DNA from 3 places in the Diaphorobacter limosus genome. Region 1 is predicted to be linked to each of the others. Evidence: riboswitches for the same ligand, from Rfam matches in the RefSeq annotation. Region 1 holds a riboswitch; each other region holds the start of a gene.
The links. Region 1 has a riboswitch for glycine ahead of gcvT (glycine cleavage system aminomethyltransferase GcvT). Riboswitches for the same ligand answer to the same signal wherever they lie in the genome.

Region 1 (5,076 bases):
AGCCGGCGTTCATGGGGTCGGAGTTGGCCAGCGAAGGATCGTCACGCAGGGCCTCGTTCACCTCGACGACCTCGCCGCTCACCGGCATGTAGACGTCGGCCGCGGCCTTCACCGACTCGACCACGCCGGCCACGTCGCCCTGGGCAAAGGTGGCGCCCACGGCGGGCAGGTCGACGAAGACCACGTCGCCCAGCGCGTCCTGCGCATGTACGGTGATGCCGACCACGGCGGCGTTGGCGTCGGCGCTGTTGACCCACTCGTGGTCTTTGGAAAACTGGATGCTCATGGCGATGCTCCGATAAAAAAAGTTGTGAGAAGGGGCAGCGCGCACTGTAGCCGCGCTGCCGGTGTAGCGAAACCGAAAAAATCAGCCGCGGTGGTAGCGCGGGGGCAGGAAGGGCGTGGGCGAGACCACCATGGCCACGGGCTTGCCGCGCACCATGGCAAACACCTCGGTGCCGGGCTGGGCGTACTCGGGCTGCACGTAGGCCAGGGCGATGGGCTGGTTCAGCGTGGGCGAGAGCAGGCCGCTGGTGACATGGCCGACATGCTGGCCGTCCAGGTTCTCCAGCACCGCCGGCTCGCGCACCGGCACGCGCTCTTTGGCGATCAGGCCGACGCGCTTCTTCGTCAGGCTGGCCGGGTTGTCGATCTGCGCCAGCACCTTGGCCGCGCCCGGAAAGCCGCCAGCGCGCTCGCCGCCGGTGCGGCGCACCTTCTGGATGGCCCAGTTCAGCGCCGCCTCGGGCGGAGTGGTGGTGCTGTCGATGTCGTTGCCGTACAGGCACAGGCCGGCCTCCAGGCGCAGCGAATTGCGCGCGCCCAGGCCAATCGGCTTCACCTCGGGCTGGGCCAGCAGGGCGCGTGCCAGGGCCTCGGTGTGGTCGCCGGGCACGGAGATTTCAAAGCCGTCCTCGCCGGTGTAGCCGCTGCGCGTGATGAACAGCTCGGCGCCATTCCAGGCGAAGCTGGCGCCGCTCATGAAGACCAGCTTTTCCACGCCCGGCACCAGGCGCGAGAGGGCCGTGACCGCCTGCGGCCCCTGCAGCGCCAGCAGGCCCTGGGTGGGCAGGGTGACGATCTGGCAGCGGTTGCCGATATGCGTCTCGATATGCGCGATGTCGGTGAGCTTGCAGGCACCGTTGACGATCAGGAACCAGGTGTCGTTTCCCTGGTTGAAGAACATCAGGTCGTCGATCACGCCGCCCTCGTCGTTGAGCAGCAGGCCGTAGCGCTGCTTGCCTTCGGCCAGGCCCTGCACGTCCACCGGCATCAGAGACTCCAGCGCCGCCGCCGCGTCGGCTCCGATAAGCTTGAGCTGGCCCATGTGCGAGACGTCGAACAGGCCGGCGGCCTGGCGCGTGTGCTGGTGTTCGGCCATCAGCCCGCTCTTGTACTGCACGGGCATGGAGTAGCCGGCAAAGGGCACCATGCGGGCGCCCAGCTCGATGTGCAGGGCGTTCAGGGGGGTGGTCAGCAGTTCGGTGTCGGACAAGGCATGTCTCCAGGGCAAATGCGGGCCATGGCGCAACGCACCATGGTGTTTGCCCTGCTGTCCTCTTTACCTGAGAGATTCACCCCGGATGGCAGGGTTTGCTCCTTCGGTGGACGCCCGAAACCGGTTGGGGCGCCTCTCTCCAGCAAGGAAACGCCCGCAGCAATCGCGGGCGTGTCGTCAGTCCTTTTGCCTGAGCGTTTTGGCTGTTGCCTGCGCCTTCGGCGGCCCCACAGGGGGCTCTCTCCTGACAGCCGGCAATTCTACCTTGCGCGACAGGCTGGGCAATGCGTCCTGGTGTTTTCCGATAAGCTGCCAGTTGGTAACAAAAATGAAGGTCGGTAGTGGCATCAATGGCTGAAGAAGTGGTGACGGACAAGAACGGCCTGGTCTACCCATGCGGCGTTGCGCCCGTGGTAGGCGACGCCAAAGAACTGGCCCCGGGCGTATGGTGGCTGCGCATGCCCATGCCGTTTGCGCTGGACCACATCAACCTGTGGGCTTTGCGTGATGGCGATGGCTGGGCGCTGGTCGATACCGGCATCTGGTCCACCGACACGGCGGGTGCCTGGCGCCAGCTGTTTGCGGGGGTGCTCGATGGGCCGGTGACGCGTGTTTTCGTCACCCACATGCACCCCGACCATATCGGCATGGCCGGCTGGCTGACGCGCAAGTTCGGCTGCCGTCTGTGGATCAGCCGCCTGGAGTACCTGAGCTGCCGCGCATTGAGTGTCGATACCGGGCGCGAGGCGCCGGATGATGCCATCCAGTTCTACCAGCGTGCCGGCTGGGGCGAGGAGGCGATCGAAACCTACCGCACCCGCTTTGGCGGCTTTGGCAAGCTGATCTATGCGCTGCCCGACAGCTACCGGCGCCTGCGCGATGGCGAGGAGATCTGTATAGGCGAGCAGCGCTGGCGCGTGGTGGTGGGCACGGGCCATTCGCCCGAGCATGCCTGCCTGTACTGCCCCGAGCTGAAGCTGTTGATCTCGGGCGACCAGGTGCTGCCCGGCATTTCGTCCAACGTCTCGGTGTTTCCGGCCGAGCCCGATGCCAACCCGTTGGCCGACTGGCTGGAGTCGCTGGAAAAGCTCGAGCGCAGCGTGGCCGACGATGTGTTGGTGCTGCCATCGCACAACCAGCCCTTCCGGGGCCTGCATCGGCGCATTGCCGCGCTGCGCGACAGCCAGCATCGGGCGCTCGACAGGCTGCGAGAGGCCTTGCGGCAACCGCAGCGCGTGGTCGATGTCTATGGCGCGCTGTTTTCCCGCCCGGTCACCGCGGACAACATGCAGATGAGCCTGGCCACGGGCGAGAGCGTGGCCCATCTCAACTACCTGGTGGCGCGTGGCGAGGCCAGGGTGAGCATCGGGCAGGAGGGCTGCGCCTGGTATCAGATGGTCTGATCACAGGCGACGGCCCCTGGCCTTACTTGTAGAGCAGCTGCGGCAGCCACAGGCCTATGGACGGCCAGGCATACAGCAGCACGATGGCCAGGATCTGTATGCCCATGAAGGGCAGCATGCCCAGGAAGATCTGGTTCAGCGTCACATACGGCGGCGCCACGCCCTTCAGATAGAACGCCGACATGGCCACGGGTGGTGACAGGAAGGCGGTCTGCAGGTTCAGCGCCACCAGCAGGCCGAAGAACAGCGGATCGACCCCGAAGTGGCTCAGCAGTGGAATGAAGATGGGCATGAAGATCACGATGATCTCCGTCCACTCCAGCGGCCAGCCGAGCAGGAAGATGACGATCTGGGACAGCACCATGAACTCGACCTTGGTGAGGTTCATGGACAGCACCCATTTCTCGATCACTTCCTGTCCGCCCAGCAGCGCAAAGGCGGCTGAAAAGATGGCCGAGCCCACGAACAGCCAGCACACCATGGCCGAGGTCTTGGCCGTCAGGTAGACCGACTCGCGCAGCACGTCCATGGTCAGCTGCCGGTAGGCCGCCGCCAGCAGAAAGCCGCCGAGCGCCCCCATGGCCGCCGCCTCGGTGGGCGTGGCCAGGCCGGAGACGATGGAGCCCAGCACCGCCAGGATGAGCATCATCAGCGGGAAGAAGGAGCTCAGCAGCATCTTGAAGATTTCAAGCCGGGCAAAGCTCAGGAACAGGTAGAACAGGGTCGTGACCGCCCCCAGCAGCGAGAACAACACCCACCACCAGGTGGGGGCCGGCTGCGTCTCGGCCTGGGCTGGGGCCTCGGCCGCTGCAGCGGCCGGCGGTTCGGCCACGGCCGCGCCATCCTGGCCCTGTGCCTGAACTTCGGGCTCGGCGCCCGGGGGCTCGGCCAGCGCGGTATCCGGCTGGTTCTCTTCGGCTTGCTCTGCGGGGGGCTCCTGGAGGCTGCCCTCTGCCGGGAGCTCTTGCAAACCTCCGTCGCCGGGCGGCTCTTGCAGGCCGGAGGCAGAGGAGCCGCTTTCGCCCAGGCCTATGGGCTGGATGTCGAACGTCTCCTCCACCTTGACCGTGGTGACGGCGTTCCAGCTGCTCACCACCAGCACCAGAAACAGCAGCCCGGGCAAGACCACCAGGGCCAGCTGGCGCAGCACATGGGCCAGTGGCACCTGGGCGTTGCGCCGGCCCTTGAGCGCGTCCAGCAGTCGCACCACGGCATGCTGGCCGGTCTGCGCGGGCAGTGCGGCGGTCAGCGCCGGCAGATCGACCTGGCGTTCGCCATCGGACAGTGGTGGCGCCCAGGTCGGCTTGATCTTGGCCACTATGACCACGTAGACCACATACAGGCCCGCCAGCACGATGCCAGGGAAGAAGGCGCCGGCGTACAGCTGCACCACCGACACCCCGGCGGTCGCGCCATACAGGATGAGCAGGACCGAAGGCGGAATCAGGATGCCCAGGCAGCCGCCGGCCGTGATGGCGCCGGCCGACAGCGGGATGCTGTAGCCGGCGCGTAGCATGGCCGGCAGCGCCAGCAGGCCCATCAGCGTGACCACGGCACCGACGATGCCGGTGGCGGTGGCAAAGATGGCGCAGGTGACCAGCGTGGCCACGGCCAGCGAGCCCGGGATGCGCGCCATCGCCAGGTGCAGGCTCTTGAACAGCTTTTCGATCAGGTTGGCGCGCTCAACCAGGTAGCCCATGAACACGAACAGCGGGATGGCAATCAGCACGTCGTTGACCATGCTCTTGTAGGCGGCCTGCACCATCAGGTCGAGCGAGCGGGTGATGTCCCGGTCGTACGCCAGCCAGGTGAAGATCATGCCCATACCCATGAGGGTGAAGGCGGTGGGAAAGCCCAGCATGATGGCCACCACCACCAGCGACAGCATCAGCAGGCCCAGGTGGCCGTTGGTGATGGTGGGTGTGCTCAGCAGCCCCCAGGCCGCGCCGCCCACCACCAGGGCCATGATGGACAGGCCGAACCACAGTTCCTTGCGCAGCTTCATGGCTTGCCCCCCCTGCTGGCCGGGTGTGGACGTGGGCTGGCTGGCTTCGTACATGGTGCCCTCGATATGCACCATCTGCTTGAGTTTTTCGACGTCCACTTCCTCCACGTCGTCTTCGCGCCTTGGCCATGCGCCCTGGCGCAGGCAGATCACACAGCGCGCAATTTCGG
Region 2 (5,076 bases), 400 kb from region 1:
TTACTAATCCGAGTTGTTCAGGACATCCTTAGACGCTTTGCTTAGTGCGCGAATCAAAAAAATTTTTTTGAGACCATGCACTGACATCGAACTGTGACAGCCCTAATTATTCGAGCTCAATTTTTAAAGTCGAACTGTTGTAGACCAGTAGCCTATAAAATTAAAAACGTGGAATTTACAGTGCGATTGAATTTGCTTTAGCTATGAAAACTTTAAATTGGTGACATAAATTTTCAATGTATTTACTTCAATCATGGGGGGACACCCTACATTTGATAGTCGAGTTGTTAGCGACCGCTGCATTTGCGTTGTCTGGACTGATGAAAGCTGCGGGTAAAAAGCTCGATGCGGTGGGCATTTGTGTTGTGGCTTTTCTGGCAGCTTTTGGAGGTGGCACCTTGCGCGACTTGCTGCTTGATCAACGCCCGTTTTTTTGGGTGCAACATACCGAAATGCTTTGGGGCGTATTGGCCTTGTGCGTATTTGCTATGGTCTTCATGCGACAGCGGCATTTTGAAGTAACTGAAAGAACAATACTCTGGCCCGACGCGCTGGGCTTGGGACTATTTACTGCGACGGGAGTTCACCTCGCCTTGCAGTCACTCATGCCGCCAGTAGTCGCCGTCTTAATGGGCCTGATCACGGGTGTTTTTGGTGGTGTGCTGCGTGACATGGTTTGCAATGAAATTCCCACGGCTTTCAAAGACCACCGCCCCTACGCGGTGTGTTCTTTTGCTGGTGGCTGGACTTACGTGGTCCTTTGGACATTAGATGCTCCAGACTGGATGGCCTTACTGGGGTGCTTATTTGTTACTGTGTGCCTTCGCGCACTGGCACTGTGGCGCAACTGGCAACTGCCGGCTTGGCGGGCTTGAATGTTAAAAAACTATAACCAATGATGAGGTTGTTTAATTTTTTAGAAAATCACCAACTAAGTTAAGAAAAAAAGCAGTAGAGAGCCGCAAGACCCCTACTGCTTATTATTTTGAACTCTAAATGTTGCCAGCAGCAACTGCATGCAAGTTCATTGAATATCCTGATTTCTTTGCTGCAGCTTTGACGATGGTGTCTGACACCAGCTCAGCTGTCACGGCTGATAAGGAAATCCTGCAAAACCTCCCCATTTGTCTGGTAGCTGTCAGCCACCGCTGGCATCCTCAGCATCTATGAAGCAAATTGGCCTCGCCCTGAACCTGAGCACGCGCCAGACCCGCAAGCAAGTCTTTCTCGAACAGATGGAGCAAGTCGTGCCCTGGCAAGACTTGGTGCAGCTGATCGCCCCGTACTACCCCCAGGGCAGGAACGGGCGCCCGCCCTTTGAGCTGCAGACCATGCTGCGCCTGCACTTCTTGCAGCAGTGGTTCAAGCTGTCGGACCTGGGGATGGAGGAAGCCTTGTTTGACACGCCCCTGTACCGAGACTTTGCCCAGCTCGATGCCCACGGGCGGCTGCCTGACGAGAGCACCATCTTGCGCTTTCGCCACCGCCTGGAGCGCCACAAGCTGGCCGAGCAGATGCTGGCCACCGTCAACGACCTGCTGTGCGCCAAAGGCCTGCAGCTCAAGGAAGGCACCATCGTGGACGCCACCTTGATTGCCGCGCCGAGCTCAACCAAGAACAAAGACAAGGCGCGAGACCCCGAGATGCATTCGAGCAAGAAGGGCAACCAGTGGTACTTCGGCATGAAGGCCCATATCGGCGTGGACGCCGACAGCGGCCTGGTGCATACCGTGCGCTGCACCTCGGGCAACGTCGGCGACGTGGTCGAAGGCAACAGCCTGCTGCACGGACAGGAGGTGCAGGTCTTTGGTGACGCTGGCTACCAGGGAGCGGACAAACGCGCCGATGCGCCCAAAGACGTGCCGTGGCACGTTGCCATGGGGCCGGCCAAACGCAAGGCATTGGACAAAGAACGCAGTGCCGTAGATGCCCTGGTCGATCAGCTCGAGCGCGTGAAGGCGCAAATCCGCGCCAAGGTGGAGCACCCGTTTCGCGTCATCAAGCGCCAGTTTGGCTACACCAAGGTGCGCTACCGAGGTCTGAAGAAAAACACCCTGCAGATCGTGACGTTGTTTGCGCTCTCGAACCTGTGGATGGCGCGCCATCAGTTGATGCAGCAGCAAGGAGCACGGGGATGAGTGCGCCCGAAAACAGGGCGCGGGCCGCCAAAAGCGGCAAAAAGCCCTGTTTCAAGGGCAAAAAGGCAGGGGAAACTGCCGAAATCAACTCAAGTTTGCACCATCTGAAAAATAGCCCAGGCGTAGCACGCCTGGGGATGGGTTGTTCAGGGCATCCATAACGTCCAACCCAAGTGCCCATGCCCGGTGTTGTAAAAAACATTGGGAGTTCTACCTTGACCCACCCGAGGCATCATGTTGGGCATCATAGGGCGCAAGCCTGCCCAAGGCACTACAGAGCGTGTGTTAACGCGGGGAAAACATTGTTCCACCCATTCAATCAATGGGCGGATGCGGTCTGCGCGAATGTCACGGTTCACGCCATTGAATTCGGCAGTGCCTGCAACGCGGAAACGGTTGAGGCCTAAGCGGCTGGTGACCAACTTGGTTTCGTCATCCAGTAAGCTCACGGTGGGGGCACCCAATTGACTTTCTTCATCGTTCAAGTTGACGGTGATGGAGTAGCCTTTGACGGGGTAGATGTTCACGCGATCGCCTAGCTGAGCTGCAAAGTCACGGCTGCCCACTCCTGCACACACCACCACGCTATCAAAGGTATGCAGGCTTGGGGTGGCGTCTTGTTGTGTCACGGTGATGACAGCTTGTTGGCCATCGCTTTGAATCGACGTCACATCTTGACCATACAGCGTGTGCACGCCGAGTCGTGATGCCGCATTTGCTAGTCCATTGGTGAATTTGTGAATGTCTCCCGTGGAATCGCTCTCAGTGAAGTAGCCACCGTAGTAGGTGCCTGCCAATGTCGGCTCGATGGCTTTCATTTCAGCTGGGGTCACGGCATAGCGAGGTAGGCCCCCCTTGGCCAGCATGACTGACACTTTGCCTGCATGGTCGAACCCTTTTTTGTCACGGTAAATGTGCAGGATGCCTTCCTTCTTCAGGTCGAAATCAATGCCTTCTTCCTGCGCCCAAGTAAACAAGTGTTTGCGGGCTGCGACTGCTAAGCGAGCTGTCTCAACCGTGTTGCGCTCGTAATGGGGCATCGCAGCAATGAACTCTGCAAACCAGGAGAGTTTGTGCCACGTAGGTGCTGGGTTGACCAGCAGCGGCGCATCACTTTTGAGCATCCACTTTAGCCCTTTGAGGATGGTGGACCAATGCGTCCAAACTTCTGCATTAGATGCAGAGAGTTGCCCTCCGTTTGCGAATGATGTTTCCATCGCAGCATAGCGATGGCGTTCAAACAAGGTAACGGAAAAGCCGCGTTTTGCCAAGGCATAAGCTGTTGTGACGCCCGTGATGCCGCCGCCAATAACTGCGATTGTTTTCATAGTGAATGAGCTTTCAAAAACGTCAAAGTGTTGAGCACCAACAAGCCCTGTGCATGGCTGGTGCACCCCCTCTGTTTAGAACCTGAGAGATTCGTGGTCCATCGTGTTCAATGCAACCACTTGCTCCTGCGGTGTGCCGGGTGACTAAGACCAGCAACTCTTCAGAGATATCAACGATTCAAACCGGTCCTTTTGCCTGAGAGTTTCCGGGGTGGTTGCTCCTTCGGCGTCGCGATTTAACGCGATCTCTCCCGATCTGAATTTCATAAAAAAACTACGCCAGAAAGCGCTCAGTCAACGCGACCCAGAACGCAGCACCCACAGGTATGTTGCGGTCTTCAAAATCGTAATTGGGGTTGTGCACCATGCAGGCCCCGTGACCTCCGTTAGTTGCATCGCCATTCCCGATGAATAGATAGCTGCCTGGCACTTTGTCGAGCATGTAGGCGAAGTCTTCACTGGCGGTGAGCGGTTCAGTTTGGAGCACCACGTTATCTGCGCCTACCAACGCCACCGCCACTTCGCGGGCTATTCCCGTCTCAATAGGGGTATTGACCAGCACCGGGTAACCGGGCAAAAACTCGACTTTTGCGGTCACGCCAAAACTTTTCGCCTGTAACTCAACGAGCTCCACAATGCGATTGCGCAACAACTCTCGCACATCCCGATCCAGCGCCCGTACGCTAAGCTTTAACGTGGCGTTTTGGGGGATGACGTTGTTGACCACACCCGACTGAAAAGAGCCGACCGTGATCACGGCCATGTGCAGTGGGGGTACGTTGCGTGAAACGATGGTTTGTAGCGCCATGACAATTGCCGAACCCGCAACGACCGGGTCAGCACTCTGGTGCGGCATGGCACCATGGCCGCCTTTACCTTCAATGTGCACCAGAATGTTTTCGCTGGACGCCATGGTTGCGCCTTCGCGCAATAACAACTGACCTGGCCGAAAGCCCGGCAGGTTGTGCATGGCAAAGATTGCGTCGCAGGGGAAGCGGTCAAACAGGCCGTCTTCAATCATCTTGCGCGCCCCCCCAAGCTTTCTTCAGCGGGCTGAAAGATCAAATTCAGCGTGCCATCAAACGTGGTGGACTTTGCAATATGTTCGGCCGCAGCCAGCAGCATTGCGGTGTGTCCGTCGTGGCCGCAGGCATGCATCAAACCCGCATGGCAACTGGCATGGGGCAGCCTCAGTCCTGATCGGTGTGCGTTTGCAGCCAGGCAAGTGGCGGCATGCCGACGCGGTGGGTGAAAGCGCGGGTAAGCGCTACAGCGCTGGCGTAACCCACCATGGGCGCAATGGACTTGAGCGGCTTGCCTCGTTTGAGCAAACCCTTGACTACTGTGATGCGCCAGGCCGTGAGGTAGTCGAGCGCGGTCAGGCCCGACACCTCTCGAAAGTGATTGGCAAAGCGTGCGCGCGACATGCCTGCGGTTTCGGCCAACGATTCCAGCGTCCATGCATGGCCGGGCCGGTCGTGCATGGACGTGACCGCTTTGGACAAACGTGGGTCGCCCAGCGCCGCCAGGATGCCGGTGGTGACCGATGAAATGTCAAGCAGGTGGCGCAGCAACAAGATGAGCAGGTATTCCATCAACAGGTCCAGCGC
Region 3 (5,076 bases), 1.0 Mb from region 1:
CCGCGAAGCCAACCTCACTTACCTGATGCTGGCCCAGACCCTGATCCGCCAGGACAAGGCCGAAGCCGTGTTCCGTCTGGGCATCAACGAAGATGCGGCCGACATTCTGGCATCGCTGTCCGCGGCCCAGGTGCTCAAGCTGGCCTCGCGCAACACGCTGCTGTGCGGCTTCCGCGTGGACGACGACCTGGTGTGGAGCTTGCTGACCAACCACAACACGCCGCGCAAGTCGATCAACGAGGCCACGAACACGCTGCACGCCAACATCCTGATGGCCAGCCGTGTCTCCGAAGTGCTCTGAGCCAAGCCCCCCTGCACCGCCCCCAAGCCAACGAAAGCCCGCCATGTCCGCACCCGTCAAGAGCGTCCTCAACGAGTCCAAGCAAATCGAACGCGCCGCCATGTTGATCGAGATGGGCGCCCGCATGCAGGTGCTGGAGTCCGAGACCACGCTGTCGTACGAGCGCCTGATCCGCCTGTACAAGGAGATCGCGGGCAAGTCGCCCTCCAAGGGCCAGCTGCCGTTTTCCACCGACTGGTTCCTGACCTGGCAGGAGAACATCCACAGCTCGCTGTTCCTGAACATCTACGAGTACCTGTCCAAGGGCGTGAGCCTGGACAGCGTGGAGCTGCTGACCAAGGCCTACCGCCTGTACAACGAGCAGGTGGCGGCCGCCGAGATCGAGCCCCTGCTGTCCTTCACGCGCGCCTGGCGCCTGATCAAGTTCGTCGATGCCGGCATGCTCACGCGCACCAAATGCTCGCAGTGCAGCGGCCAGTTCGTCACCGAGCTGTACGAGAACCGCCACTACACCTGCGGCCTGTGCAACCCGCCGGCACGCGCCGGCAAGAGCAAGAGCGCAGGTGCATTGACCCTGCACTGATAAAAGACTAGCCCTCCTGCGCCAGCGGCGCCTGGCCCACGGCCACCACGCTGGCGCTGCGCGCACGGCTTGCGGCGCACACCATGTCGGCCAGCATGTCCGCCGTCGCGGCCGACAGCGTCCAGCCCAGGTGGCCATGGCCGGTGTTGTAGAACACGTTCGGCCGGGCGCCCGGGCCCACGCGCGGCAGCATGCTCGGCGTCATGGGACGCAAGCCGGCCCAGGGTACGACCTGGCGCGTGCTGACATCCGGAAAGCACTGGTTCACCCAGTTGATCAGCGGCTGGATGCGGTCGGCGCGAATATCGCGATTGGCGCCATTGAACTCCGCGGTGCCAGCCACCCGGAACCGATCCTGTCCCAGGCGGCTGGTGACCAGCTTGGTCTCATCATCGAGCAGGCTCACGGTGGGCGCGGCCTGCTGGCTCGGTTGATCCAGAAGATTGACGGTGATGGAATAGCCCTTGACCGGGTAGATGTTGATGCGGTCACCCAGCTGCGTGGCCAGCGCACGGCTGCCAATGCCTGCACAGACGACCATGGCGTCGAAATGCCGGCGCTCCGTGACGCCGTCGCACTCGAAGTCAACGGTTGCGCCCCCGCTATTGCTGGCCACGCCCTTGACCAGCGCGCCAAACAGGCAGCGCCCACCATGGCGTTCAAACGCCGCAGCCAGGCCGGTGGTGAACTTGTGGATGTCGCCGGTGGAGTCGCTCTCGGTGAAGTAGCCACCAAAGAAATCGCCCGCCAGCGTGGGTTCGATCTGCCGCATTTCCTCGGGCGTCACGGCACGCCGCTCCAGTCCACCGGCGGCCAGCAGCCTGGAGACCTGGCCCGCATGATCAAAGCCTTTGCGATCACGGTAGATGTGCAGGATGCCCTGCTTTTTCAGATCGAACTCCACGCCCTCGGCCTCGGCCCAGGCAAACAGGTGCTGGCGCGCGGCAATCGCCATGCGTGCCGTGGCAATGGTGTTCTCTCGATATTTCGGTATGTGGGCAATGAACTCGGCAAACCACGACAGCTTGTGCCAGGTCGGGCGCGGGTTGACCAGCAGCGGCGCATCGCCGCGCAACATCCACTTCAGGCCCTTGAGGATGGTCGAGCCGTGCGTCCAGACCTCGGCATTCGAGGCAGACAGCTGGCCGCCATTGGCAAACGAGGTGTCCATCGCCGCATAGCGATGCTGCTCGAACAGGGTGACGGAAAAGCCGCGCCTGGCAAGCGCGTAGGCCGAGGTAACGCCGGTGATGCCACCGCCGATGACAGCGATTGATTTCATGAAAGCTCCAAACGTCGGAAGGGTGGAGTGCGACGGCAACATGCATGCCGCACGCCCCCTCTGTTTGGAACCTGAGAGATTCGCACCCGCGCCGCTGCGGGGTGCTTGCTCCTGCGGTGGGGAGGATGACGAATCCGCCCGCTCTTCAGAGTGTCATGAACTGGCCGGTCCTTTTGCCTGAGAGTTTCCGGGGCGGTTGCTCCTTCGGCGCCACTGGGTTGGGATGCCCAGCGGTCTCTCCCGACCAATGCGCGCGATCATAGCGCCGTTTGCAGCCGTGGCGGCCTTGCCCCATGCATCCAAGGCCTGCCGACGATCGCTTCAATATTCCCCGACCAGCAGACCGCGCACATTCCCATCCATGGGCAGCGCATAGTCATGCGCCGCCAGCACGGCATTGCCATGCGGGCTCACGAGCTTGAGGCTCACGTATACCGCCTGAGAGGCGGCCGCATAGGTTCCCACCAGCACGGCCTGGGCGGCCTGCGCCTGGCTGACCTCGCCCACCTCGCGCGAGAGCAGCAACTCACCCTGGCGTGGCCGCAGGGCCAGCGTCTCGCGCAGGCGCAGCTCGGTCACGCGCAGGCCGCGCCGGGCCAGGCGGCCGGCCAGCTGCTCGGAGATCAAACGCCCCAGGCGCGAGGATTCGCCCAGCCGATCGAGTTGCACCACGGTGGACACGAGCACGGGCTGCTCGGCATTCAGCGCCACCTGCTCCAGCAAGGCATCGGCAGCCCCATGATTGCTGGCCACCAGGTCAACCGGCGCCACTGCGGACCGGTCGCCGTAGTAATACTGCGCGCAACCCTGCAACGCGCAGGCGCATGCCAGCACAGCGGCAGCCAGGGCCGCACGGCGTTTCATGGCGCCACCACCTTCCAGGTGCGCAGCGGCGCAGGCGCCGGCGGCGGCAGCTCGGGCTGGTAGAGCGCCGCATCCGCACGTTCGATGTAGTACATGTCTGCCGACCCCGCCAGATAGCGATCCTGGGTCTTGAGGGTGGTGGTGATGAGCACCTCGGTGCGCGTGGGGCCGCCCGCCGCGGCGCCCTGGGTGTGGCGCTGGGCCAGATCCATGGCCAGACCCGCCCCCAGGCCGATGGCGGTGGCCACGCCTGGCAGCAAGACACGATCGGAGTAATGCGTTTCCCAATCACGCCACACACCTACGCCGCTGCCCAGCAGAGTCCAGGGCGTTGGAATAGGCAGGTTGCTTGGAACCCCTGCCTGGTGCTGCACCAATTGCGTCTGAACCTCCAGCTCCAGCGCCGACGGCCCGGTGGACAGTGCCACCCCCTTATTGAGCAGGCGCACCCGCAGAAGCTTAAGAAAGCCCTGGTTGAAACTGGAGTTGTCGGCTACCGTGACATGGATGGGCTGTCCACCCTCGGGCCAGGCGGCCGTCTTCTCTGCCACGCGTGCGGCCACGTCGTCGGCCAGCACATCCCAATGATGCACGGCACGCGCTTTCTTCTGCCCGGTGGCCGGGTAGTTGTCGGCGCGCGGGACGTCCAGGTTGCTGCAACCGGCCAGCAGAGTCGCCGCCAGCACAGCCGCATGAACCGAGGCGCGGTGGATGGATGAAAACATGATCCCGATGATAGGGATGGAGTCCCGGGGCAATCGACACAACAACGCCGGGTTTCCCGTTCAAAGCGGCGGTTTCGATGCCTCAAGCACTATTAGCATGCGGTCACAACAGCAACATGAATGCAACACCGCGGGAATCCACCTTCCTCCTCATGACCACCATGCACACCACATCGCACATCGCGTCTCTGCTGGCCTTGACTGCCGCCTTGGCGGGCTGCGGCGGCGGGACGGAGAAATCCACCGCCCCAACCACGCCAGCACCCCCACCGCCGTCGGGCATCGTCAGCTTGAGCTTCATCACCAACGCCCAAGCGAACGTTTTCGACAGGGGCACATTGAGCAGCGCACTGAACGTCCAGGCAGGCCTCGATGGCAGCAACGCCAACAACCTCACGGTTACGTTCACGACCACCGCCGGCAGCGTCAGCCCGGTGCAGGTCGCCACGAACAGCAGCGGGCTGGCAGCCACGTCGCTCAGCATCCCCACCGCGACGCCCACAGGCGCCGTGCGCATCACGGCCACGGCCGCGGCCAACAACACCGCCGCCGCCACCTTTGCCGGCTATGTGCGCGCCGTGCCCAACAGGCTGGAACTGCTGGTGCCCGCCTACTTCAGCGCCGGCTCCAATGCGGCAGCCTGGACGGCACTCACCGACGGCGCCACCAGCTACCCCGATGTGGCGATGAATGTCATCGTGAAGCCGGACAACGCCAGCAACGGCACCATGACCGCCGCCATCACCAAGGCCGACGACAAGCTCATCACGGCCATCACCGCGCTCAAGACCGCGCAACCCCGCGCCAAGGTGTTTGGCTACGTGGCCACCGGCGGCGGTGCCAATGCGGCGATTTCAAGCACCGACGTCTCCGTCACCATCGACAGGTACATCGCCCTCTACCCCGGGCAACTTGACGGCATTTTTCTGGACGGCATGGCCACCGATGACAGCCGCAGGGCCTTTTTCCAGGGCATCTACGCCTACGCCAATGACAAGGGGCTGAAGGTCATCGGTAACCCCGGCGCCTACCCGGCCCCCAGCTATGCCGGCCTGGCCGACATGTTGGTGACCTACACCGGGCCCGCCACCAGCTACCAAGGCGCCGACCCCCAGCCCGCCAACACCTGGGTCTACGACAGGCAGAACACCGCCCAGGGCATGCTCGTGCATACCGCCAGCACCTGTTCCGAAATGCAGAAGCTGGTGACCGACGCCAACCGGCCGCGCATGAACACGGGCCTGGTGTACGTCACCGACCAGGCCATCGGCAGCCCCTGGTCTGCCCTGCCCAGCTATTGGAAGAACCTGCTGGGCACCGT

Region 2: it holds a riboswitch for glycine, as region 1 does, so the genes downstream of both, P4826_RS03850 (D-amino acid dehydrogenase) here and gcvT (glycine cleavage system aminomethyltransferase GcvT) in region 1, are expected to answer to the same signal.
Region 3: it holds a riboswitch for glycine, as region 1 does, so the genes downstream of both, P4826_RS00845 (D-amino acid dehydrogenase) here and gcvT (glycine cleavage system aminomethyltransferase GcvT) in region 1, are expected to answer to the same signal.

The regions. Positions count from the first base shown of each region.
Region 1 covers NZ_CP136921.1:1,176,829-1,181,904, reverse strand. The annotation lists gene gcvH (glycine cleavage system protein GcvH) at 1-286, opposite strand, end outside; gene gcvT (glycine cleavage system aminomethyltransferase GcvT) at 368-1,432, opposite strand; glycine riboswitch at 1,543-1,651, opposite strand; glycine riboswitch at 1,667-1,755, opposite strand; gene P4826_RS05730 (MBL fold metallo-hydrolase) at 1,849-2,901, shown strand; gene P4826_RS05725 (TRAP transporter large permease) at 2,924-4,906, opposite strand; partial or broken gene P4826_RS05720 (TRAP transporter small permease subunit) at 4,967-5,076, opposite strand, start outside.
Region 2 covers NZ_CP136921.1:778,779-783,854, reverse strand. The annotation lists gene P4826_RS03860 (trimeric intracellular cation channel family protein) at 237-875, shown strand; gene P4826_RS03855 (IS5 family transposase) at 1,167-2,138, shown strand; partial or broken gene P4826_RS03850 (D-amino acid dehydrogenase) at 2,297-3,466, opposite strand; glycine riboswitch at 3,528-3,640, opposite strand; glycine riboswitch at 3,641-3,730, opposite strand; partial or broken gene P4826_RS03845 (amidohydrolase) at 3,741-4,654, opposite strand; gene P4826_RS03840 (AraC family transcriptional regulator) at 4,657-5,076, opposite strand, start outside.
Region 3 covers NZ_CP136921.1:160,082-165,157, reverse strand. The annotation lists gene flhD (flagellar transcriptional regulator FlhD) at 1-301, shown strand, start outside; gene flhC (flagellar transcriptional regulator FlhC) at 345-884, shown strand; gene P4826_RS00845 (D-amino acid dehydrogenase) at 892-2,166, opposite strand; glycine riboswitch at 2,322-2,419, opposite strand; gene P4826_RS00840 (FlgO family outer membrane protein) at 2,488-3,030, opposite strand; gene P4826_RS00835 (hypothetical protein) at 3,027-3,755, opposite strand; gene P4826_RS00830 (spherulation-specific family 4 protein) at 3,917-5,076, shown strand, end outside.